DNA from 2 places in the Kribbella sp. NPDC051952 genome. Region 2 is predicted to be linked to the other one. Evidence: riboswitches for the same ligand, from Rfam matches in the RefSeq annotation. Region 2 holds a riboswitch; the other holds the start of a gene.

Region 1 (6,292 bases), on a different contig from region 2:
ATCCGACTGCAGGTGTTGCTACGGCTGAGGTTGCGGGGGTTACGCGCATTCTCAACTGTTTGCCGTCGCCCGAGCAGGAGAACGACTGGGGGTACCGGACCGCGGACGAAGCCGGTCTGGTGGCTGCGGCTCAAGTGCCCAAGTCGATGGATCTTCGCGACGACTCCTGGTGGGAGATCGGTGATCAGAAGTCGACCGGATCGTGTGTCGGCTGGGCGCTGGCGGATTCGGTACTGCGTTGGCATTTCGTACAGGCCAGCCGCATCGACAAGGCCGACAAGATGTCCCAGCGCTTCATCTGGATGGCCGCGAAGGAAACCGACGAGTCGGTGGACCGCCCGACGACCTTCATCGATACGAGCGGCACCTGGCTGAAGGCGGCCCTTGACGTCGCCCGCAAGTGGGGCTCGGTCCGCGAATCGCTCCTGCCGTTCGAACCGACGACCCTGTACGGCGGCCCGACGGCGACCTTCTACGCCATCGCCGCGCAGTTGAAGATCGCGTCGTACTTCAACCTCGGCCGAGACCTGGCCGACTGGCGCAAATGGATCGCCAACGCCGGACCGATCCTCGTCCGCCTCGACGTCGACTCCACCTGGATGAAGGCCCCCAAGGGCAAACTCACCACCTACAAGCAGCCCGCCGAACCTGCCGGCCACGCAGTAGCCCTCGTCGGCTACACCAGCACCGGCTTCATCGTCCGCAACAGCTGGGGCACCAACTGGGGCGACAACGGCTACGCCTACGCAACCAACGCCTACACCAAAGCCGCCTTCACCGAGGCCTACGGCGCAGTCCTCTAACCCTCACCACATCGGCAGGCCGCAGCTCGGGTGGGGAGGATCTTGCCCCCAGAACGGCACAAGATGCTCCCCAATCCACCCGGCGGGCGGCGAAGGCAGCCTGAGGTCTACGGCTGGATTATGGTGACGCCGGCCGGGGTGGCGGTGGAGAGGGCGGCTAGGGCGACGGGGGTTTCCTCGAGGGAGATCGTGCGGGTGACCAGGTCGGCGGGGTTTAGGTTGCCGGTGGCAACTAAGTAGAGCATTTCGGGGTAGGCGTGGGCCGGCATGCCGTGGCTGCCCAGCCATTCGAGTTCCTGGCCGATGAGGCGGCTGACGTCCAGGTGGACGCCGGACGGGAGCAGGCCTACCTGGAGGTGGCGGCCTCGGGGGCGCAACGCTTGCAGGGCTTGCTGGACGATGTCGTTCGAGCCCAGGGCGTCCATCGTGACGTGGGCTCCGCCGAGGGCGTGGATCTCGTCGACCGTCTGCGGTGATGCGGTCAGCGTGTCGGAGGCGCCGTACGAACGGGCCAGCTTCAACGCATCCGGATTCGTGTCGACGGCGATCACCCGAGCGCCGAGGGCCGCAGCGATCATCACGGCGGACAGCCCGACCCCGCCGCAGCCGAAGATGACCACGTTCTCCCCAGCCGCCACCCGGCCGACCTGGCGGATGGCGCGGAATGACGTGGCGAAGCGGCAACCGAGGCCCGCCGCAGTGGCGAAGTCCAACGAATCGGGCAGCCTGACCAGGTTGACCGAGGCGTACGGGACGGCGACGTACTCGGCGAAGGAGCCCCAGTAGGTGAAGCCGGGCTGCTCCTGCCGCACGCACACCTGCTGGTCACCGGCAAGGCACTGCTCACAGGATCCACACGCACAGATGAACGGCGTCGTGACCCGATCGCCAACCTGCCAACCCTCGACACCCGCACCGAGAGCAGCGATCGTCCCGGCCAACTCGTGTCCCGGCACATGCGGCAGCACGATGTCCGAGTCGTGCCCCATCCACCCGTGCCAGTCACTCCGGCAGAGCCCCGTCGCCTCGACCCTCAAAACCACGGAGCCAGGAGCAACAGCAGGCTCCGGGACCTCCTCCACAACGGGCAGTACGCCGTACTCCGAAACCACCACAGCGCGCATTCCGGCACCCTAACCGACGCAGAACTCGTTGCCCTCCGGGTCCAGCATGACGATGTGGCCCAGTACGTCGGGACCGTAGAACTCCTCCCGCACCTGCACAGCACCAAGCTCCACCAACGAGGCCGCCTTCGACCGCATCCGGTCCGCAGCCGCCTCATCGCGAACGGGCCCGGCGACCCGGATGTCGATGTGGAGCCGGTTCTTGGAGGTCTTCGGCTCGGGCACCCGGAGGAACCCGATCGCGGGCCCGACGTCGTCAGGGTCCACGATCGAGGCTCCGTCCGGGTCGTCGTACCCGGGCTCCAGGATGTAGCCGAGCGCCGCCGCCCAGAAGTCCGCGAGCCGCTGCGGCTCGGCCGCATCCGCACCGATAGTCCAGTTCGTCGCCATGCAGGCGACGGTAGTACCTATTCCGGACGATCCGCGCCCGGATCAGCCGCCGGCGACGGCCGGGATGATCGAGATCTGCCCGCCGTCCTTGATCGCCGTCTGCAGCCCGTCGGCGAACCGTACGTCGTCATCGTCGACGTACACGTTCACGAACCGGCGCAGCTCCCCGGAGTCGTCCAGCACCCGGCTCTTGATACCGGGGTACGAACCGTCCAGCGAGTCCAGCACCTCGCTCAGGGTCGAGCCCTCGGCGGAGACCTCGGAGACGCCCTGGGTGTAGGGCCGCAGGATGGTCGGGACGCGAACGCTCACACTCACTGCAGGCCTGCCTTCACGAAGGCGTCGTACGACGCGGGAATGGTCACCTTGGGGCCGACCCGGTCGGCCACGGCGTCGAGCGTCTTCAGCCCGTCGCCGGAGTTGATGATCACCGTCTCGGCCTCGGGGTCGAGTTGGCCGGTGGCGATCAGCTTCTTCAACGTCGCGACCGTCACGCCGCCCGCGGTCTCGGCGAAGATGCCCTCGGTCCGGGCCAGCAACTGGATGCCCTCGACAACTTCCTCGTCGCTGACATCCTCGATCGCACCACCGGTACGGCGAGCAACGTCGAGCACATACGGTCCGTCGGCCGGGTTGCCGATCGCGAGCGACTTGGCGATCGTGTCCGGCTTCACCGGCTTGACCACGTCGTGGCCGGCCCGGAACGCCTGGGCCACCGGCGAGCAGCCGGTCGCCTGAGCGCCGTAGATCTTGTAGTCGGTGGCGTCGACCAGGCCGAGCTTGCCGAGCTCGGTAAAGCCCTTGTCGATCTTGGTCAGCTGCGAGCCGGACGCGACCGGGATCACCAACTGCTGCGGGATCCGCCAGCCGAGCTGTTCGGCGATCTCGAAGGCCAGCGTCTTGGAGCCCTCGGAGTAGTACGGCCGGACGTTGACGTTGACGAACGCCCAGCCCTCCTCCTCACCGGCGATCTCGGAGGCCAGTTTGTTCACGTCGTCGTAGTTGCCCTCGACGGCGACCAGGGTCCCGCCGTACACGGCGGTGGTGATCACCTTCGGGCGCTCGAGGTCGTGCGGGATGAACACGACCGAGCGGATGCCGGCCCGGGCGGCGGCCGCGGCGACGGCGTTGGCCAGGTTGCCGGTGGAGGGGCAGGCGAAGACCGTCATGCCGAGCTCGCGGGTGGCGCTCAGGGCGGACGCGACCACGCGGTCCTTGAAGGAGTGGGTCGGGTTGCCGGAGTCGTCCTTCACCCACAGCTTGCGCAGGCCGAGCTCGCGGGCCAGGTTCTGCGCGTCGACGAGCCGGGTGTAGCCGGGCTCGGTGTTCGGGAAGCTGGCCACGTCGACCGGGACGGGCAGCAGTGGCTGGTAGCGCCAGATGTTCTTGGGACCGGCCTCGATCTGCTCACGGGTGATCGTCGGGTACTCGTATCCGACCTCGAGCGGACCGAAGCACTCCATACAGGCGTAGAACGGGCCGAGTGGCGACTTCGCCCCACAGGCGCGACAGCTCAGGTGCGTACCGTTGCCGAAGGCACCTTCACGGATCGTGTGGGTGGTGGTGGCCAGGCTCATGAGTGAGGTTCCCCTCTCATCTTCCCCGCGAACACCGGATCTCGGCGGCGGGACGGATTTGGCACCGTTCCACCGCGAGGCGCCCCGGGCGGGGGCTCGACGGGGAGGGTTGCCGGGACTTCAACGGGCCGTTTCCCTCAGTCCCTCTGGATGAGCTCCTCCGACATTACCCAATCGGGTCCATATTGTGTCTTCCGTTCCCACCATCCGAGACAGCCGATCTCAGCTGCGGCGACGCTCACGGAAGGTACGGCGGTACGCCGACGGCGACGTGTGGAGCTGCTTGGCGAAGTGATGCCGCAGCGTCACCGGGGTCGCGAACCCGGCAGCCACCGCGATCTCCTCCACCGGCGCATCCCCGGTCTCCAGCATGCTCAGCGCCGCCTGTACCCGCTGGGCGATCAGCCACTTGCCGGGCGTCGTACCCGTGGCTTTCGCGAAGTGTCGCAGATAGGTCCGCGGCGACAGTCCCGCCTGCTTGGCCAGATCCGGTACGCCGATGGGTTCGGCGAGGTGCTCGAGCGCCCAACCAAGACTCTGGGCGACCGAGTCGTCGCCGGCGTCGGGCGGCACCGGGGATTCGATGTACTGCGCCTGCCCGCCGGACCGGTAGGGCTGGATCACGAGTCGCCGCGCAACCGCGTTCGCTACGGCCGCGCCGTGGTCCTTGCGGACCAGGTGCAACGCGAGGTCGAGCCCGGCCGCGCAGCCGGCGCTCGTGAGTACGTCGCCTTCGTCGGTGTAGAGCGGATCCGGATCCACCACGACCTCCGGGTAGCGCTCGCGCAGGAGGTCGGCGTACCGCCAATGGGTGGTCGCGCGGCGACCGTCGAGGAGGCCGGCGGCCGCGAGCGCGAAGGCACCCGAGCAGATCGACACGATCCGGGCGCCACGGCGGTGCGCTGTCCGCAACGCCTCGATGAGCTCCGCGGACGTCTCGTCGCGCGGGTCGACGACGCTCGGGATAACGACCGTGTCCGCCGCGGCGAAGTCCTCGAGTCCGTGTGGGCTGCTGAGGGTCGCGCCGCCGATCACGCGGATCGGATCCGGGGTCTCGGTGCAGACCTTCAGCTCGTACCAGGGCTGGTCGATGTCCGGCCAGACCAGCCCGAACACCTCGATCACGATCCCGGCTTCGAAGGCCGTCATACCGTCGTACGCGAGCACCGATACGGTCTGCTGGGCCATGTCAAAATCTTAGCGACAGGCGTCGTTTACGCCACTTCTCCGTCGAGGCGCAGCCTCGGACGATGGACGTATGTTCACCGCACTGAAGGAGTTCGCCGCCGGAATCCACGCCGCCAATGCGATCCGCCACGGGATCCGGCCGGCAACGAGGGCGCTCAGCCGGCCCGATCCCGGCGTACGTCGAGCATCCGCATCAGCGGCGTCGCGGCGACACCATGAACAACCACGCTCAGTACGACGGTGAAGCCGACGGTCGCCCACAACCACGGCAGATCGGTGCCGAAGTCTGAACCGGCGTACGCCAGGTAGAACACCGACCCGACTCCCCGGATGCCGAAAGCGGCCGTCACCCAGCGTTCGGAGCGGCGCAGCGGGGTCCCGGCCAACGCGACCCATGCGGTCAGGGGCCGGAGCACCAGCACGAGTAGTAGTCCCAGGGCGGCGCCGGCGAGGGTGAGCGGCTTGAGCAGACCGGCCGTGATCGCGGACCCGAGGAGCAGCAGGATCCCCCAGGTGAGGATGTGTTCGAGCTGCTCGACGAACCCGTGCAGGTCCTCGTGGAAGTCGTGATGCCGTTCGGCCGCGCGGAGCGTCAGTGCTGCGACGAAGACCGCGATGAATCCGTAGCCGTGCAGTACCTGGGCGAGTCCGTAGACGCCCAGCGTCATCGCGAGCGCCAGCACCGGCTCACGCGAATCTGCCAGGCGGAAGGTGCGCGAGGGTGCGGAGAACGCCATCTTGCCGAGCAGCCAGCCGACGCCCAGGCCGACCGCCACACCGATCACGGTCCGCCCGACCAGGTCCCAGGCGAACCACTCGAGCGCCCAGCCACCGACCGCACCCTTGGTCGCCCCGAACACCGCCGCGTAGACGAACGGGAAGGCCAGGCCATCGTTCAGGCCGGCCTCGGAAGTGAGCGCGAAGCGGACCTCGTCGTCCTCTTCCGGCTCGGCTTCCGCACCCGTCGACGGGCCTTGCACCTGGACGTCCGAGGCGAGCACGGGATCGGTCGGAGCGAGCACGGCACCGAGCAGCAGGGCGGTCGCCGGAGCGAGACCGAGCAGCCAGCCTGCGCCGGCGACGGCGGCGATGCATGCGGGCATCGCGACCAGCAGGAGCCGCCACGTCACCTTCCACCGGTGCCATCCGATCGGGCGGTCGATGGCCAGGCCAACACCCATCAGAGCGACCAGGATCGTCAGCTCGGCGA
Region 2 (6,292 bases):
GAGTGGCTGGTCCGGGAGGCGGCCGCGTCGAAGGCGACCTGGAAGGTGATCGCCAGCGACATGCCGCTCGGCATCCTGGTCCCGGACGGCGACCTGATCGAGGCGGTCGCGAACGGTCTGCCCGGTGCGCCGGGTGGCCGCGAGCTCGAGATCGCCTGGGTGCTCAGCCAGTTCAAGAAGCGCAAGGTCCGCAACGCGGTCTGGCTCACCGCGGACGTGCACTACGCCGCGGCCAACCACTACGACCCGTCGCGGGCGACCTTCACCGACTTCGACCCGTTCTGGGAGTTCGTCGCCGGACCGGTCAACGCGGGCACGTTCGGGCCGAACGCGCTCGACCCGACGTTCGGTCCGGAGGCCGTGTTCGTCAAGGCCGCCGACTTCCCGAACCAGCCGCCGAGCGGCGGCAACCAGTTCTTCGGGTACGTCGAGATCGACCCGCGCACCGGCGTCTTCACGGTCTCGCTCCGCAACCTGTTCGGCAAGGTCCTCTGGACCAAGGACATCACCCCGGCCCACCACTGAGGGCCCGTCGTACTCACCCGGCTCCGGCGCCTGCGCGGGATGCCGCCCACCGGAGCCCGGGTGGGTACGACGCCGAATCCAGTTGCCGGCCCGGGCAGCGTTGTTAGGTTTGTCCGCATGACCTATCCGGAGAGCCGCCGCGACGATGTGGTCGAGACCCTGCACGGGCACGAGATCGCCGACCCGTACCGCTGGCTGGAAGATCCTGACGCACCCGACACCCAGGACTGGGTCCGTCGGCAGAACGAGTTCACCCAGGCCGAGCTCTCGGGGTATCCGGAGCGTGAGTGGTTCCAGACCACGATGGCCGCGATCCTGGCCCGCCCACGCGCCGGAGTCCCGGTGCGGAAGGCGGGCTGGTACTTCGTCGGCCGGAACGACGGCACCCAGGCCCAGGACGTCGTGTACGTCGCGGAGTCCCTCGACGAACTGGTCGACCGCGGCCGCTTGCTGATCGACCCGAACACTCTCTCTGCGGACGGCACCGACTCGCTGGGCTCGTTCACCGTGAGCCCGGACGGCAAGTACTTTGCGTACGGCGTCAACGAGAGCGGGAGCGACTGGACCACGTTCCGGCTGCTCGACATCGCTACCGGGACTCCGGTGGATGATCTGGTCACGGAGGCCAAGTTCTGCGAAGCCACGTGGCTTCCGGACAGTTCGGCGTACCTCTATCTGCACTACCCGGCCAGCGGTCGCAGCGAGGGTACGGAGACGAAGGCGCAGACCGGTGGGCGGCTGATGCTGCACCGGGTTGGCGTACCGCAGTCCGAGGACGAGCTGGTGCTGAGCTTCCCGGACGACGACAGCTACTTCATCACGCCGGAGATCACCGAGGACGATCGCTACCTCGTCGTACACATCAACGAAGGCACCGATCCGGGCAGCAAGCTGTGGGTCTATCCGATCACCTCGGACGGGTTCGGCGAGCCGGTGAAGGTCGTGGACACCTTCGCGGACGAGATCGCATTCGTACGGATGTCCGGCGACCAGCTGGTCCTTCGGACCGATCGGGACGCCTCCCGTGGTCGGGTGGTGTTGGCGTCGCTGGACGGCGGGTTCGTCGACCTGATCCCGGAAGGCTCGTCGACGCTGCAGGCAGTCCGCGGTACTGCGGCCGGGCTGGTCACGTTGACGCTTGTCGACGCACAGCCCGTGCTCACGCTCTATGCGCTCGACGGCTCCGATGCCCGCGTCGTCGACGTACCGGGCGGGGGAGTGGTCGACCTCAACGCCAGCCCGGAGTACGACGAGCTCTTCATCGGACTGTCGACCACGACCGACCCAACCGTCGCGTACGTCGTCTCGACCGCTAATGGCGCGGTCCGGGCGCTGCCAGAGCTCGTCCGCGGCTCCGGTGGCTTCACCTCTCCGTCCGTCACGGTGACGCGCGGCGTCGACCCGGTCCGCGAGGTGCCGTACTTCCTGATCACCCGGTCAGACCTGGACTTCTCCACACCGCGCCCCACCCTGCTCTACGGGTACGGCGGCTTCCGGATCCCGATCCAGGCCGACTACAAGCCCGGGTGGACAGGCTGGCTCGCGGCCGGCGGAGTGCTGGTGATCGCCAACCTGCGTGGCGGCGGTGAGTACGGCAGCGCCTGGCATGACGCGGGCCGGCTGAAGAACAAGCAAAACGTCTTCGACGACTTCATCGCGGTCGCCGAGCACCTGCGCGACTCCGGCATCACCACGTCTGAGCAGCTCGCGATTCACGGTCGCAGCAACGGCGGTCTGCTCGTCGGTGCGGCCATGACACAGCGACCGGACCTGTTCGCGGTCGCGCTACCCGGTGTGGGCGTCATGGACATGCTGCGGTTCCACCTGTTCACAGTGGGCGCCGCGTGGGCTTCTGACTTCGGGCATCCGGACGATGCGTCGCAGTTCGAGGATCTGCTGGCTTACTCGCCGTTGCATCGGTTGAGCGACGGGACGTCGTATCCGGCCACGCTGGTGGTCACGGGTGATCATGACGACCGGGTGGTGCCGTTGCACAGTCACAAGTTCATCGCCGCTCTGCAGCACGCCCAGTCCGGGGCCGAACCGGTCTTGACGCGGGTTGAGGTCAACACCGGTCACGGCTTCGGGAAACCCGCCGCGTTGATCGCGGCGGAATGGGCCGACCTACTGGCGTTCGCTGCTCACCATGTAGGTCTCGTGCCTCCTGAGCAGTAGGAGGGCTGCCGAATTACCAGATGCGCGGGGCGTGCAGGTCCCGCGGGTCGTCAGCGGGCTGACAGCCGTGGTCGGTGTCTTCGTACTCCGACCGCGGTCCGCCGGCGGCAAGCGTCCGTACGGCGTTGACGAGGCGGTCCACGTGCTCACGCGTCGTGCCGAGGCCAAGGCTGGCCCGGACCGCGGTGCCGTGCTCGGGGGAGTCGGCGAGCAGGTGTCCGACCAGCGGGTGCGCGCAGAACTTGCCGTCGCGGACGCCGATGCCGTACTCGGCGCTCAGCGCCGCAGACACGAGCGTTGAGCTCAGACCGGCGACCGTGAAGCACACAGTGCCGACCCGGTCCGCGTCCGCACCGAAGATCGAGTACGTCGTGACGCCGGGAAGCTGAGCGAGTCCGGTGCGGAGGCGGGCGAGCAGGCTGCGTTCGTGCTGCTCGATCGCGTCGCGGTGCTTGCTGATCGCGGCACACGCGGAGGCGAGGGCGATCGCGCCGATGACGTTGGGGGAGCCGCCTTCGTGGCGGGCCGGGCCGGTGGCCCAGACCACGGTGTCGCTGGTGACCGCAGTGGTCGCGCCACCGCCGTACAGGTACGGGTCGGCGGCGTCGAGCCAGTCGGAGCGGCCGATCAGCGCGCCGGCTCCGTAGGGCGCGTAGAGCTTGTGGCCGGAGAGTGCGACCCAGTCGACGTCCAGAGCGGCGATGTTGACCGTCCGGTGCGGCGCGAGCTGGGCGGCGTCGAGGCAGACCCGCGCGCCGTGTGCCTTGGCGACTGCGGCGATCTCCGCGATCGGGAAGATCTCACCGGTGACGTTGGAGGCGCCGGTGAGCACCACAAGCCGAGGACCCTCGGGCGCCTGGCGCAGGGCGTCGGCGACTGCGGTGACTGCCTCGGTGGGAGAGCCGGGCGCGTTGAGACGGACGGTCCGCTCGGCCGGCCACGGGAGCAGCGCGGCGTGGTGCTCGGACTCGAACACGATGACCGTTGCGTCCTGCGGGACCGCGTGGGCGAGGAGGTTGAGCGCGTCCGTGGTCTGCCGGGTGAAGATCACCTGGTCGTCGGTGCGCGCTCCGACGAACGCGTGCACCTCGGCGCGAGCACGCTCGTACCACTGCGTGGTGATGCGGGAGGCGTACCCGTTGCCGCGGTGCACCGACGCGTACGACGGCAGCGCGGCCTCGACGCTGGCCCGGACCGACTCCAGACACGGCGCACTGGCACCGTGATCGAAGTTCGCGTAGTCCGTGACCCGGCCGTCGGCCAGCGGGACCAGGAGGTCCGAGCCGACCGTGGCGGGGATGGTGCCGGTGACGAGGCGGGTGACCGTCGGCCGGGGGGTCGTCGTACTGGCCGGCTCGAGGATGGAGAGAATCGACATGCTGGTGCTCCCGGAAGTCCGCGCTTGCCGAACGGGGTATCCGCACGGCCTGGTCTTCACCCGGGGCACCCCACCGCGGAGGAGGGTTGCCGGCCAGCGAGCCGGGGCTTGACGCTGGCACTCATGACCTGCCGAGAACGGTAACGAACCGGCCACGGCCGCGCCAGTGACAATCCCGAAATGTGAGATAGGCGGATGCATCGTGAGACGCAGGTCTGGACCGCAACCGATCCCACGGGTGCGGCGTCCGATCGGCGGAGGTGGTCGAGATGTGGTGGAGGAAGCCGAGCTGTCCGGTCCGGACCGAGGAGCAGCTCTGGATCGAGGAGAACCTCGACTGGTTCGCCGCGGAGTTCGGCGACGAGACGCTGCGCCGTCCGGTCGTGCTGCCTGAGCCGTCCTGGTTCCCGCCCGGTTACAGCGGCTCGGAGGACGACGCACGCAGGGTGTTCGACAAGCTCTGCGCGGACCTCGACGTCCCCGCGGACCGCGTCCGTCTGGAGCTCGAGGAGGCCGAGGACGATCTGACCGCGAGCCTGTCGATGCTCGAGTCCAGATCGTCGGGGGCTACCGCGCATTGGCGGCAGGACGACGACGGCGCCACGGTCGTCCGGATCGATATGAAGCAGGCGCTGCAGCCGGTCGCCCTGGTCGCGACCATCGCTCACGAACTGGGCCACGAGCGTCTGCTCGGCGAGGACCGGATCGACCACGACCGTCGCGACGGCGAACCGCTGACGGACCTGTTCACGGTCTTCTTCGGGTTCGGCATCTTCAGCGCGAACGCCGCCTTCGAGTTCCACCGGTCCAGCACGCATTACGGGACCACGCGGCTCGGCTATCTGACCGAGGCGATGTACGCCTACGCGCTCGCGCGCTACGCCTGGATGCGGGGTGAGGCCACGCCTGCCTGGGCGGAGCGGCTGGACACGAATCCGCGCGAGTGGATGAAGCAGGGGCTCCGGTTTCTCGAGGCTGGTGTTGGATAGCGGGCATGACGACGGATGTGGTGCGCTGGATCGCCCCGCAGGTGGAGCGGCCGGACGGCTCGCTGACGGCGCCGGAAGGCGAGCTGCTGAAGGGCTATCTCGACTTCTATCGCACGACCTTGCTGTTCAAGTGCGCAGGCCTGACCGCCGAGCAGTTGGCCGAGCGTCCTTCGCCGCCGTCGAACCTTTCGTTGCTCGGGTTGATCCGGCATCTGACCAAGGTCGAGCGGATCTGGTTCCGGATCCACTTCGCGGACTCCCCGGCCGAGCCGCTGTTCGCGCCGGAGTTGGGGTAGGACGCGGACTTCGAGCTCATCGATCCGGCTGAGGCGGAGGCGTCGTACGACGGACTGGTCGCGGAGTGGAAGCTTTCTGACGAGGCGGCCGCCGGGCGGTCGCTGGACGCCCGGTTCACGTTCGGCGGGACCGAGTCGACGCTGCGGATGATCTACATCCACCTGATCGGTGAGTACGCGCGGCACTGCGGCCACGCCGACCTGTTGCGGGAGCAACTCGACGGCACCACGGGCGCGTAACGCGGCCTGGCCCTCTCATAGGGTGCGCGTGTGCCGTTCACCCTCGCCCATCCCGCTGCAGTCCTGCCGCTGGTCCGCCGGCCGTTCGTGGCATCGGCTCTGGTGGCCGGCGCGGTGGCACCGGATGTCCTGTACGTCGGCCCGGTGTACCGCTTCGCGACCCAGGGGATCAGCGGCAACCTCACTCTGACCCTGACGCACAAGTTCACGTCAGCTTTTTGGCTGGACCCGTTGCTGGGGTTGCTGCTGCTCGTGGTCTTCAACCTGGTCATCAAGCGCCCACTCCTCGCCCTGGCACCTGTGCCGCTCGCCGGTCGGCTCCCGTCACCTCGCGCTCCGCTTCGGCTGCCCTCGCTATCGGTCCTGCTCTGGACCCTCGTCTCCGTCGTCGTCGGCGCGCTCACTCACGTCCTCTGGGATTCGTTCACCCATGGCGACGGCTACTTCGTCCGCCGGTTTCCTGACTTCTTCCGTGCCGAGGTGACCGCGGCCTGGGACGTCAACCGCATCCTGCAGTACGTCAGCACCGTCGGTGGCTGCGTCGTCCTCGCTTGGTGGCTCTACCACTGGTACCGGCGGACGAACCCACGCCCGGTCACTCCAGGTGACCAGGTGCCGGCCTGGGTGCGGTACGTCGTACTGACCGCTGTGGTCCTGCTCGCAGCCGCCGGCGCGGTCATCGAACTGGG

Evidence for each region. Region 2 has a riboswitch for S-adenosylmethionine ahead of AB0L70_RS11620 (aminotransferase class V-fold PLP-dependent enzyme). Riboswitches for the same ligand answer to the same signal wherever they lie in the genome.
Region 1: another riboswitch for S-adenosylmethionine. It lies ahead of thrC (threonine synthase); the one in region 2 lies ahead of AB0L70_RS11620 (aminotransferase class V-fold PLP-dependent enzyme).

What each region holds. Positions count from the first base shown of each region.
Region 1 is NZ_JBFAXQ010000007.1:119,419-125,710, reverse strand. It holds gene AB0L70_RS15700 (hypothetical protein) at 1-28, shown strand, start outside; gene AB0L70_RS15695 (C1 family peptidase) at 60-803, shown strand; gene AB0L70_RS15690 (zinc-dependent alcohol dehydrogenase family protein) at 911-1,927, opposite strand; gene AB0L70_RS15685 (VOC family protein) at 1,937-2,317, opposite strand; gene AB0L70_RS15680 (ubiquitin-like small modifier protein 1) at 2,360-2,635, opposite strand; gene thrC (threonine synthase) at 2,632-3,894, opposite strand; SAM riboswitch class I at 3,908-4,051, opposite strand; gene AB0L70_RS15670 (helix-turn-helix domain-containing protein) at 4,117-5,082, opposite strand; gene AB0L70_RS15665 (cation:proton antiporter) at 5,238-6,292, opposite strand, start outside.
Region 2 is NZ_JBFAXQ010000005.1:27,122-33,413, reverse strand. It holds gene AB0L70_RS11630 (alkaline phosphatase D family protein) at 1-525, shown strand, start outside; gene AB0L70_RS11625 (prolyl oligopeptidase family serine peptidase) at 643-2,700, shown strand; gene AB0L70_RS11620 (aminotransferase class V-fold PLP-dependent enzyme) at 2,714-4,078, opposite strand; SAM riboswitch class IV at 4,094-4,207, opposite strand; gene AB0L70_RS11615 (hypothetical protein) at 4,348-5,067, shown strand; partial or broken gene AB0L70_RS11610 (DinB family protein) at 5,073-5,603, shown strand; gene AB0L70_RS11605 (DUF4184 family protein) at 5,634-6,292, shown strand, end outside.